3 regions of the Cupriavidus sp. 05N39 genome follow, and region 1 is predicted to be linked to each of the others. Evidence: predicted binding sites of a transcription regulator. Region 1 holds the regulator's gene; each other region holds the start of a gene.
What was found. The regulator FNR, encoded in region 1, switches genes on or off when oxygen is low (the NO sensors DNR and NnrR bind a similar motif). The targets are predictions, from matches to a motif close to TTGATNNNNATCAA.
Positions count from the first base shown of each region.

Region 1 (3,141 bases):
CGTATCGCGGCACGGGTTGGTGGTCGAGAAGACGGGTATCGGGCGGCAGGCTGAGCCGGCCACGGCGCAGGCGAGGTGACCATGAGACTGCGCTGGCTGATGTGGGTGCTATGGCCCGGCTTCCTGGTAGCCGGGCTGACGACCGCCCTGGTGTTTTCGATGGTCGATCCCGGCGATCTGCGCTTCTTCGGACAGCCGGTCGAGGCGTCGCGGGAGGCGGTTTACACCGTGGGCTTCCTGGTCGCGTGGGTGCTTTGTTCGTTGTCGAGCGGCCTGACGCTTTACACCATGCCCACGCGGCTGGCGGAGACAGACGAACTGGAGTGAGCGCGATGCGCGTCTTCGCGCCGCGGGGCAGGGGGCGGCGGAGCAGGAGTGTCGTGACCAGGCCGGCGCGACGTGGTATTGGCACCACGCAAGGAAGGCAAGGCGGCTGCCAATGCCGCGGGAGCCGGGAAACTCCGCGCGGCCGGTCGATGCCTGCCGGACTAGCAGGACTTGTTGATGATCTGCTTGATGCCTGTCATGTCGACCAGCTTGACGTGCCGCTGGCGGATCTGGATCAGCCCGGCTTCCGCAAAACGGGAGAACAGGCGGCTGACGGTTTCGAGCTTGAGCCCGAGGTAGCTGCCGATCTCCTCGCGGCTCATGCGCAGCACGAACTCGGAGGCCGAATAGCCGCGCGCGGAAAGGCGCTCCGAAAGGTTGATCAGGAAGGCGGCAAGCCGCTCTTCGGCGCGCATCGAGCCCAGCGTGATCAGCATCACCTGGTCCTGCGAGATTTCCTTGCTCATCAGCCGCATGAACTGATGTTGCAACGACGGGAGCGCACCGGACAGCGACTGGAGGTCGCCGAAGCGCACCACGCAAACTTCGGTATCCTCAAGGGCGGTGGCGTCGGACGCGTGCTGCATTTCGCCAAGGCCGTCGAGCCCGACGACTTCGCCGGGGAGGTGGAAGCCCGTGATCTGCGAGCGGCCATCTTCCATCGTCAGGTGGGTTTTGAGCGTGCCGAAGCGGATCGCATAGACGGCGGTGAGCGGATCGCCGAGGCGGTACAGGGTCTCGCCCTTGCGTACGCGCACGCGCTCCTGCACCAGCGAATCCATTTTTTCGAGGTCCTGCTGCGACATGCCGACGGGCAGGCAGAGCTGTCCCAGCGAGCAAGTGGAGCAGCGGGGCGACATCTCGGTAATGGGAATGGATGTTAGCAATTGGGGCCTGTCGGTTTAGCGCAATCACTCAAGCGCGTGTGGCAGGCGCATTGAGTTGAAAGCTTGACGTTGAGAGCTGTCGGTTGGAAGCGCTATCCACATTAGCCTGGCGCGGGTCTGGCGGGGCCTGCCATCTGCGTGGCGCCGCCTGCCGTGCCCGTCGTCATGATTTGCGATTGCGCGGATGTGCGCGGGCGCTGGGCTTCATGTTGATAGCGCCTCTTGGAGTCGCGGGGGCGCGTAGGGCGCATTTTACCGCGCCAGGCGATGTGATTGGGAGGAGAAGTTGACCGTAGGCGTGCTCTTCAGCGTTTTTACCCTGGCTTTGCTAGGTGGTGTGCATTGCGCGGCCATGTGTGGCGGCATTGCGCTTGCGGCCGAGCAAGGCGGCACGGCCCGTGTGCCGGCCACCATCCTGCGCCGGCCAGGCCACTGGCTGCTCGAACTCCTGGTGATGCATGCCGGGCGGCTGAGCATGTATGCGCTGTTGGGCGCCTTGCTGGGTACCCTGGGCGCCGGTGTGTGGAAGGCCCAGTACTTGCCGCTGCAGCGCTGGCTGTTCGGAATCGGCAGCATGATGCTGGTGATGTCGGGATTATGGATGTTGCGTGGGCGCGCCGTGGGGGCTGGCTGGCTGGAGCGGTTTGCCGCGCGCGGCGCTGGCGGTTTGCTCCGTTTTCTTGCCGCCGTGGGCGTGCGCCTGGCGCCCTTGGGCCTGCCACAGGGGCGGCTGCTGCGCCGCTACGGCATGGGGCTGGCCTGGGGGCTGGTACCATGCGGCATGGTCTATGGCGCCCTGGCGATGGCGCTGCTGGCCGGGAACGCCCCTTCGGGTGCGCTGGTGATGGCCGTGTTCGGACTGGGCACTTTGCCAAACCTGTTGGTTATCTCGGGCCTGTCCGGCTACCTCAGGCAGTGGTCGCGCCGCCCGGCGGTACGTACCCTTGCCGGTTTGGCAGTGGCTGCCTTTGGTGTCGTCGGGGTGGCGCGCGCGCTGCTTTTGCCAGAGACGCTGGCCGCGCACGGCTTCTGTCTGGTCTTCTGATACGCCGCTTCATGGCGCATTACGCACTTTGTCGGGCAGATGCCTGTGTGAATCGGTTGCAGGTTTGCCAGGGAATGCCATACAATCGCAAGAACAGCGATATCGCGCAGCGTATTTCATCGTGGCATCGTCAGGTAGCATTCGCACTCGGGGATGCATGCCAGGAACCCTCCAGCACGTATTACCGCCAGGGACCGTTCCCAATCCGCCGTCCGGTTCAAAAGATTATTTGGTTCAAAAGACCAGCCACGGCAGGGCGGGGTGAAATAGGCCAAGCAGGCCCGATATCCGTATTTTTCTTGCACCCGGAGCGACGGACGTCGTGCCGGACAGGTCCGCCACATCAGGGGGAAGGCGCGACGCAAGGGCTCCGTCGACCGGCAGGTAAAGCCGGTGGCCGGGCGATCTCCTGCCGGGCAGGTCCGGCACCCGATGCAAAAAAGAAAGCGCACGACTGCATGCATCAAGCATTGTGGTTGGCTGCGCGGTCAGATGGCGGTGGCAATTCCAACCGCTGAACCCGCAATCTCCAGTGCGTCCGGGTTTGTCCGGGGCGCAGGTGCAAAGACAGGCTGCACGCAATCACATGAATACCCAAGAGGCGAAGATCGTCCTCGAGACCGCGCTGATTTGTGCGCAGGAACCCTTGCGCGTCAATGACTTGCGCCGGCTTTTTGCCGACGACGTCGGTGCCGACACCATTCGGGTGCTGCTGGAAGAGTTGCGCCGCGACTGGGAGCAGCGCGGCGTGGAACTCGTGGCGCTGGCCAGCGGCTGGCGCTTTCAGAGCCGCCCCGTCATGCGCGAATACCTGGACCGGCTGAATCCTGAAAAGCCGCCGAAATATTCCCGCGCGGTCATGGAGACGCTGGCGATCATCGC
Region 1 covers NZ_JBFTNE010000129.1:47-3,187, forward strand. The annotation lists gene AC1DN0_RS36060 (hypothetical protein) at 82-327, shown strand; gene fnr (fumarate/nitrate reduction transcriptional regulator Fnr) at 489-1,214, opposite strand; gene AC1DN0_RS36070 (sulfite exporter TauE/SafE family protein) at 1,501-2,259, shown strand; gene scpB (SMC-Scp complex subunit ScpB) at 2,846-3,141, shown strand, end outside.

Region 2 (3,786 bases), on a different contig from region 1:
GACAAGCCCACTAGGAAGCCGTACCACCCCCGCGCGGCCAGCGCACGGCCGAGATTGCCGTAGGCCAGCGTGTCGCCGGCCATGATCACCGCCGCCGGGCGCGCCGCGGCGATGCGCGACGCCGCCGCGCCGCTGTCGCTGCCCTTGCCGGCTTCCAGCGTCAGCGCTTGCAGGCCCGGCTCCTGCTCCAGCCGGCGCCGCCACGGCGTGCCTGCGGCCAGGCTTCCTGCAGCGAAATCCGGCGCCACGGCCAACACCAGCTGCTTGAGCCCGTAGCTGCGCAACTGGTGAATCGCCGCATCCAGTTCGGCGCGGTAGTCGGCCCGCGTGTACCAGACATGATCGGCCGCGAGCGACAGCCCCGATAAGGGCGCGACGATCTGCACGCCGCGCCGGGCCAGCTCGGGAGAGGCGGCCAGCACCGGCAACAAGGCGTCGCTGGGACCGAACAGGAGTTCGGCGCGCTCGCCGTCGACCAGCGACAGCGCCTGCGCGGTGGCCGCACGCGGATCGGTTTCGACTTCCCGCACCACGTGCACCACGCGCGGCTCGCGCGCGCCGGCGTTGGCCGCGTCGAACATGACCTTGGCGCCGGCCAGGTAGTCGCGCGCGAGATCGGCCTGCGCGCCGCCGCGATCCACCAGGTGGCCAATCACCAGCGGGCGTCGCGGGGGTGACTGCGCCAGTAACGTGGCGGGCGCCAGCAGAGCGCTGCCGAGGGCGGCCAGCAGGCGGCGGCGCGGCATTTGTGGCGCGCAATGCGCCTGCGCAATCAGGGGAGAAGCGTGCATGGGGGCCGAAGGGACGGATTGAGCTGGTGGATGGAAAGCCGGCAAGCGCGGGGCAGCCTATCCGGTCCAGGTGACGCTAGCATGACGCGGCGCACGCTGGTGACGGCCTGGCCGCTGGTGGCCGGCCAAGGGCCCTGGTGCCATGGGCCACGACTTGACGCCGGTCAACGCGCGCAGGAGCGGCCCCCACTACGATGAGCCATCCAATCCACCACGAAGGCCGCCCCATGGCTGATCTCGCCCGCGCCACCGCATCCGTCCCCGTTTCCATTGCCAGTCCGCCGAACACCTGCTCCGGCAATTGCGGCGCCGCCTGCAAGAGCAAGCAACTGGGCCGGGCCGCCTCGGCCCCGGACCGGCATGCCTTGTCGGACTTCCGCGAGCTGGCCGGCCGCATGGACATCAACGGCCCGCGCTACACCTCCTACCCCACGGCGGACCGCTTCCATGGCGGTTTTGGCGAGCAGGACTACCGGCAAGCACTGGCCGATTGCGCGGCCAGCGCTGGCGTGGATGCCGGCCGGCAGCCGCCCTTGTCGCTCTATGTGCATGTGCCGTTTTGCGAGAACATCTGCTACTACTGCGGCTGCAACAAGATCATTACCAAAGACCATCGCCGCAGCGCCCGCTATGTGGATTACCTGGCGCGCGAGATGGCGCTGGTAGCGCAACAACTCGGCGCGCGGCGCGAGGTGGTGCAATCGCACTGGGGCGGCGGTACGCCGACCTTCCTCGACCCGGCGGAGATGCGCCGCGTGATGGATGCCTTGCACCAGCATTTCAACCTGCTGCCCGAGGGCGAACACTCCATTGAGATCGACCCGCGCCGGATCGGCGACGCGCAGATGGCGCTGCTGGCCGAACTCGGCTTCAACCGCATCAGCCTGGGCGTGCAGGATTTCGACGCCGAGGTGCAGCAAGCGATCCACCGCGTGCAATCGCAGGCCGAAACCCGGGCAGTGGTCGACGCCGCGCGCCGGCTCGGCTTCCGCTCGGTCAGCATGGACCTGATCTACGGCCTGCCGCACCAGACCACGGCGCGCTTCGCCGCCACCGTGGAGCAAGTGCTGGCGATGCGCCCGGACCGGCTCTCCGTGTACAGCTATGCGCACCTGCCGCACGTGTTCAAGCCCCAGCGGCGCATCGACGAGCGCGCGCTGCCGGCGCCCGCTGAAAAACTCGACATCCTGGTCGGCACCATCGAACAGCTCACCGCCGCGGGCTATGTCTATATCGGCATGGATCATTTCGCGCTGCCGGACGACGCGCTGGCCGTGGCCCAGCGCGAGGGCCGGCTGCAGCGCAACTTTCAGGGCTATTCCACCCACGCCGGCCATGACCAGCTTGGATTTGGCGTCTCGTCGATCGGTGCGGTGGCGGGCCGCTATGTACAGAACGCGCGCACGCTGGACGATTATTACCGCGTGCTCGACGGCGGCGTGCTGCCGGTGATGCGCGGCTTCGCCATGCGCGATGAGGATCACTTGCGGCGTGAAGTCATCGGTGCGTTGATGTGCAACGGCGTGCTCGATATTGCAGCGGTGGAAGCCCGGCATCGCATCGACTTTGCCGCGCACTTCGCTGGCGAGATGGCGGACCTGGGGCGGCTCGCCGGGGAAGGCCTTGTGCGATGCGAGCCCGGCCGCATCGAAGTGACCCCGCTGGGCCGCTTGCTGGTGCGCCGGCTGGCGATGGTCTTCGACGGCTTCCTGCGTGAAGACGCGCGGCGGGCTGCGGACGCGGTGCCGGCAGTGGCACCAGCGGGAACCCCGGGCGCCGATGCAGGTACGCCGCTGCCGGCGCCACTGCGCTACTCGCGCGTGGTCTGAGCCACTGACGCCCGGCAGCAGGCAAACAAAAAGCCCGCGGCGAGCCGCGGGCTTTTTGTTCTCCGGGTCCGTTCCACCGCTTGCGCCGTGGTGGCCCCGGGATGATTTCCGGCCGGTTACTTCGACGCGTTGGCCATGTAGTCGACCGCTGCGATCACGTCGGCGTCCGGGCCGGCGTAGCCGCCCTTCGGCGGCATCACGCCCTTGCCCTTCAGGGCGAAGGCGTGAACGGCGTCCATGCCTTCCTTCAGGCGCGGCGCCCAGGCAGCCTTGTCGCCCAGCTTCGGCGCGCCGGCAACACCGGCGGCGTGGCAGGCGGCGCAGACCTGGTCGTAGACCTTCTTGCCCACTTCGGCGGAAGCCGGCGCTGCAGCAGCAGCCGGTGCGGCAGCAGCAGCGGGAGCTGCCGGGGCTGCTGCTGCGGCAGGCGCGGCAGCGGCATCCGAGGCAGCGGCGGTAGCCGGAGCGGCAGCAGCGGGCGCTGCGGGCTCCGGGAACTTGGCACCGCCGGCGTCGGCCATGTAGACCACGGCACGGCCCAGTTCGTAGTCGCTGTAATCGTCGGCGGTGGTGCCGGCGCGGGCTTGCATGGCGCCCTTGCCGTGCAGCACGGAGTTCAGCAGGCCGGTGAAGCCCTGGCCGATACGCGGAGCCCAGTCGCCGGCGGTGCCGTACTTGGGCGCACCGGCAGCACCGGTGGCGTGGCAGGCGGCGCAGACTTCCTTGTAGACCTGTTCGCCCGTCTTATAGACGCGCGCTGCATTCGGATCCTTCAGTTCGAGCGAGGCGACCGGCTTGATGCGGTCATTGACGGCTTCCACGGTAGCGGTGGAGCCCGCGCCTTCCTTGGCGCCGTGTCCGACAAAATTGACCAGCAGGATGATCACGATGATTGGCACCAGGAAGGCGGCAATCACCACAGCGATCAGCTGCTTGGGGGTCTTGATGGGAGACTCGTGTTCGTCGTGTGCGTTGTGGACGTCGCTCATACTCAACTCTCAATTTGCAGGAAACCTGTGGCCGCTCGCGATCGGCTGCTTATGTGGCCGCTTGCTCGGTGGCCAATTCCCCCTGGCCAATTGCGTGCATCGGACTGTTATCCGGCGTCAACTGTCCCCAAAGGGGCCAGCCAGCGGGGTATGCCACCGCCATCCACCGACCTGATG
Region 2 covers NZ_JBFTNE010000002.1:51,276-55,061, forward strand. The annotation lists gene AC1DN0_RS01170 (ABC transporter substrate-binding protein) at 1-791, opposite strand, end outside; gene hemN (oxygen-independent coproporphyrinogen III oxidase) at 1,187-2,620, shown strand; gene AC1DN0_RS01180 (c-type cytochrome) at 2,737-3,609, opposite strand.
Region 2: the regulator FNR is predicted to act here: its motif matches at 946-959, upstream of hemN (oxygen-independent coproporphyrinogen III oxidase).

Region 3 (3,786 bases), on a different contig from region 1:
TTGCGGAAATGACGTGCCCGATGGGCGTCTCCGGCATCACGGACAAGGCTCCGGCTATGATTGCGGTTGCCATCGTCGCCCAGTTGCTGCAGGTTCGCGACCAGCGTCTCGCCCATCTGGGCGCGCTGAGCGCCAACCGCGGCGGCCAGGCGGCGAACACGACGCAAACCAAGACCGCAAAAGGAACCCCATGACGCTCGATGCCGCGCTCGCAGACCGTATCCGCCTGACGCCCAAGGCAGAACTGCACGTCCATATCGAAGGCACGCTCGAGCCCGAGCTGATCTTCCGGCTGGCCCAGCACAACAAGGTCAAGCTGCCGTATGCCAGCGTGGAATCCCTGCGCGAAGCCTACGCCTTCACCGACCTGCAATCCTTCCTTGACATTTACTACGCCGGCGCCAGCGTGCTGCTGACCGAGGACGATTTCTTCGACATGACGATGGCCTACGTGCAGCGCGCCGTAGCCGACAACGTGCGCCACGCCGAGATCTTCTTCGACCCGCAGACCCACACCGCGCGCGGCGTGCCCATCGGCGTGGTGATCGACGGCATCTCCGACGCGCTGGCCCAGGCCCGCACCCAGTTCGATTTCTCCAGCAGCCTGATCCTCTGCTTCCTGCGCCACCTGTCCGAGGAAGACGCCTTCGCCACGCTGGAAGCGGCGCTGCCCTACCGCGACCGTTTCGTCGGCGTGGGCCTGGATTCCTCCGAGCAGGGCAACCCGCCGGAGAAGTTCGCCCGCGTCTTCGCCCGCGCCCGCGAGCTGGGCCTGCGGCTGGTGGCGCACGCCGGCGAGGAAGGCCCGGCGCAGTATGTCACGGACGCGCTCGACATCCTCAAGGTGGAACGCATCGACCACGGCGTGCGCGCCATCGACGACCCCGCCCTGGTGGCGCGGCTGGCCCGCGAGCGCGTGGCGCTGACGGTGTGCCCGCTGTCCAACCAGAAGCTCAAGGTCTATCCCGACCTGCGCGACCACTCGCTGCACCGCCTGCTGGAAGCCGGCGTGCTGGTCACGCTGCACTCCGACGACCCCGCCTATTTCGGCGGCTATATGAACGCCAACTGGGAAGCCACCTTCGAAGCCCTGCCGCTGACCGCGGACGACGGCCACAAGCTGGCGCGCAATAGTTTCGAGGCGTCCTTCCTGCCCGCCACGCAGAAGGCCGCCTTCCTCGCCGAAGTCGACCACTTCTGGCAATCCCCCCTGCCCGCGACGGCCTCCACGGCCTGAGCGCGGTTCACACCAAGATGCCGGCGCGCCACGCGCGCGCCGGCGCATGACGAGACATCGCTATGACGACCACGCCCCCCAACCCGTCCATCACCCGCGCCATCCGTGGCCGCGTGCTGCACTTCCTGCGCGATCCGCAGTTTCATGACGACGCGTATCAGTATTGGGAAGACGGGGTGCTGGTTGTCACCGCCGGGCATGTCGCCGCGGTCGGCGACTACGCCGAGCTGGCCGCGCAGATCCCGGCCGGCGCCGAAGTGATCGACCGCCGCGGCAAGCTGATCGTGCCCGGTTTTATCGACACCCACGTGCATTACCCGCAGACCGACATCATCGCCTCGCCCTCGCCCGGCCTGCTGCACTGGCTGGAAACCTACACCTTCCCCGAGGAGCGCCGCTTCGCCGAGCCGGAGTACGCTGCGGCGGTGGCAGGCTTCTTTGCCGACGAGCTGCTGCGCAACGGCACCACCAGCGCCGTGGCCTGGAGCACCGTGCACACGGCCTCGGCCGACGCGCTGTTCGCCGAAGCGGACCGGCGCAACCTGCGCCTGGTGACCGGCAAGGTGCTGATGGACCGCAACTGCCCCGAATTCCTGCGCGACACCGCCGAGTCCGGCGCGCGCGATTCGGCTGACCTGATCTCGCGCTGGCACGGCAAGAACCGCCTGTCGTACGCGATCACGCCGCGCTTCGCGCCGACCTCCAGCGAGGCGCAACTGGCTGCCTGCGGCGAACTGGCCAAGGCCTATCCCGACGCCTATATCCAGACCCATGTGGCGGAAAACCGCGACGAAGTGAAGTGGGTTGCCGAACTGTTCCCGCAGGCGCGCAGCTATCTCGATATCTACGATCACTACGGCCTGCTGCGTCCGGGCGCGTTCTACGGCCACGCCATCTACCTCGACCAGGACGACCGCAAGCGCCTGGCCGACAGTGGCGCCGCGGTGGCGCACTGCCCCACCTCCAACCTGTTCCTGGGCAGCGGCTTCTACGACTTCCACCAGTCCGACGCCTATCGCCTCAACGTGACGCTGGCCACCGACGTGGGCGGCGGCACCTCGTTCTCGATGCTGCGCACCATGAATGCCGCGCACAAGGTGGCGCGCATGGGCGGCTATCACCTCACCGCGCTGCGCATGTTCTACCTGGCCACCCGCGCCGCCGCCGATGCGCTGGGCTGGAGCGAGCGCGTGGGCAGCTTCACGCCGGGCTGCGAGGCCGACTTCATCGTGCTCGATCCGCAGGCCACGCCGCTGATCGCCCGCCGCAGCGAGCGCTCGGAGACGCTGGAAGAGCAACTGTTCGCCTTCGCCATGCTGGGCGACGATCGTGTGATCGATGAGGTCTATGTGATGGGCGAGCCGGCAAGCGCGTCGGCCTCCGTCGCGCATTAATCATCACTTTCCACCGGGAAGCACCGGGTCCTGGCCACGCCGGCTTGACCCGGATCAACACCCCTGTCACGCAATCCTTCTAAGCTGTCACACCGTCGGCCCCCTGTGGCCGTGCATCGCCAGTCCCGGGCACAGCCAGGTGCCCGACCCCGCGTTCGACAACTGAAGGTTTTTGAATGATTGCCACGCAGCAAGCCCCCTTTCCGGAGCCGATTTCCCCTGAAGCGCCCCTGCCCTCGCGCAAGATCATCCGCGGCTGGCTGATCCCGCTGGGTCAGCGCAGCACCTCGCGCGCGCTGGCGCTGTTCGCGCTGGATACGGCGCTGTTCGTGGCCGCGCTGGCCGGGGTGGTGATGTTCTCCCACTGGCTCGCCAAGCTGGCGGCGGGCGTGCTGACCGGCATCATCATCGCCCGCCTGTTCATCATCGGCCACGATGCCTGCCACCAGAGCCTGACGCCCCGGCGCGGCCTCAACAAATGGCTGGGGCGGCTGACCTTCCTGCCGTCGCTCACGCCCTACAGCCTGTGGGAAGTCGGCCATAACGTGGTCCACCACGGCTATTCCAACCTCAAGGGCTTCGACTTCGTCTGGGCACCCTACTCGCTCGAGGAATTCCAGACGCTGCCGCGCTGGCGCCGCGCGCTGGAGCGCGTCTACCGCAACGGCTTCGGCGCGGGCCTGTACTACCTGGTCGAGATCTGGTGGTTCAAGATGTTCTTCCCCAGCCGCCGCCAGATGCCCACGCGCCGTGCTGTCTTCATGTGGGACTGCACGCTGGTGGCGATCTTCGGCGCCGCCTGGATCGGCGCGCTGGCCTGGCTGGCGGTGGCCAGCGGCCAGTCGGTCGCGCTGCTGGTGGGCCTGGGCTTCGTCGTGCCCTTCCTGGTATGGAATTTCACCGTGGGCTTCGTGCTCTATGTGCACCACACCCATACCAGCGTGGCCTGGTACGAGACCAAGACCATGTGGGCACGCGCCCAGCCTTTCGTCTCCACCACCGTGCACCTGCGCTTCCGCTACGGCATCGGCGCGGCCCTGCATCACATCATGGAGCACACCGCCCATCACGTTGACATGAGCGTGCCGCTGTACCGCCTCAAGCGCGCGCAGGCGCTGCTCGAACACGCGCTGCCGGGCCGCATCATCATCCAGA
Region 3 covers NZ_JBFTNE010000003.1:151,490-155,275, forward strand. The annotation lists gene xdhC (xanthine dehydrogenase accessory protein XdhC) at 1-194, shown strand, start outside; gene AC1DN0_RS02555 (adenosine deaminase) at 191-1,237, shown strand; gene guaD (guanine deaminase) at 1,300-2,631, shown strand; gene AC1DN0_RS02565 (fatty acid desaturase) at 2,808-3,786, shown strand, end outside.
Region 3: the regulator FNR is predicted to act here: its motif matches at 2,676-2,689, upstream of AC1DN0_RS02565 (fatty acid desaturase).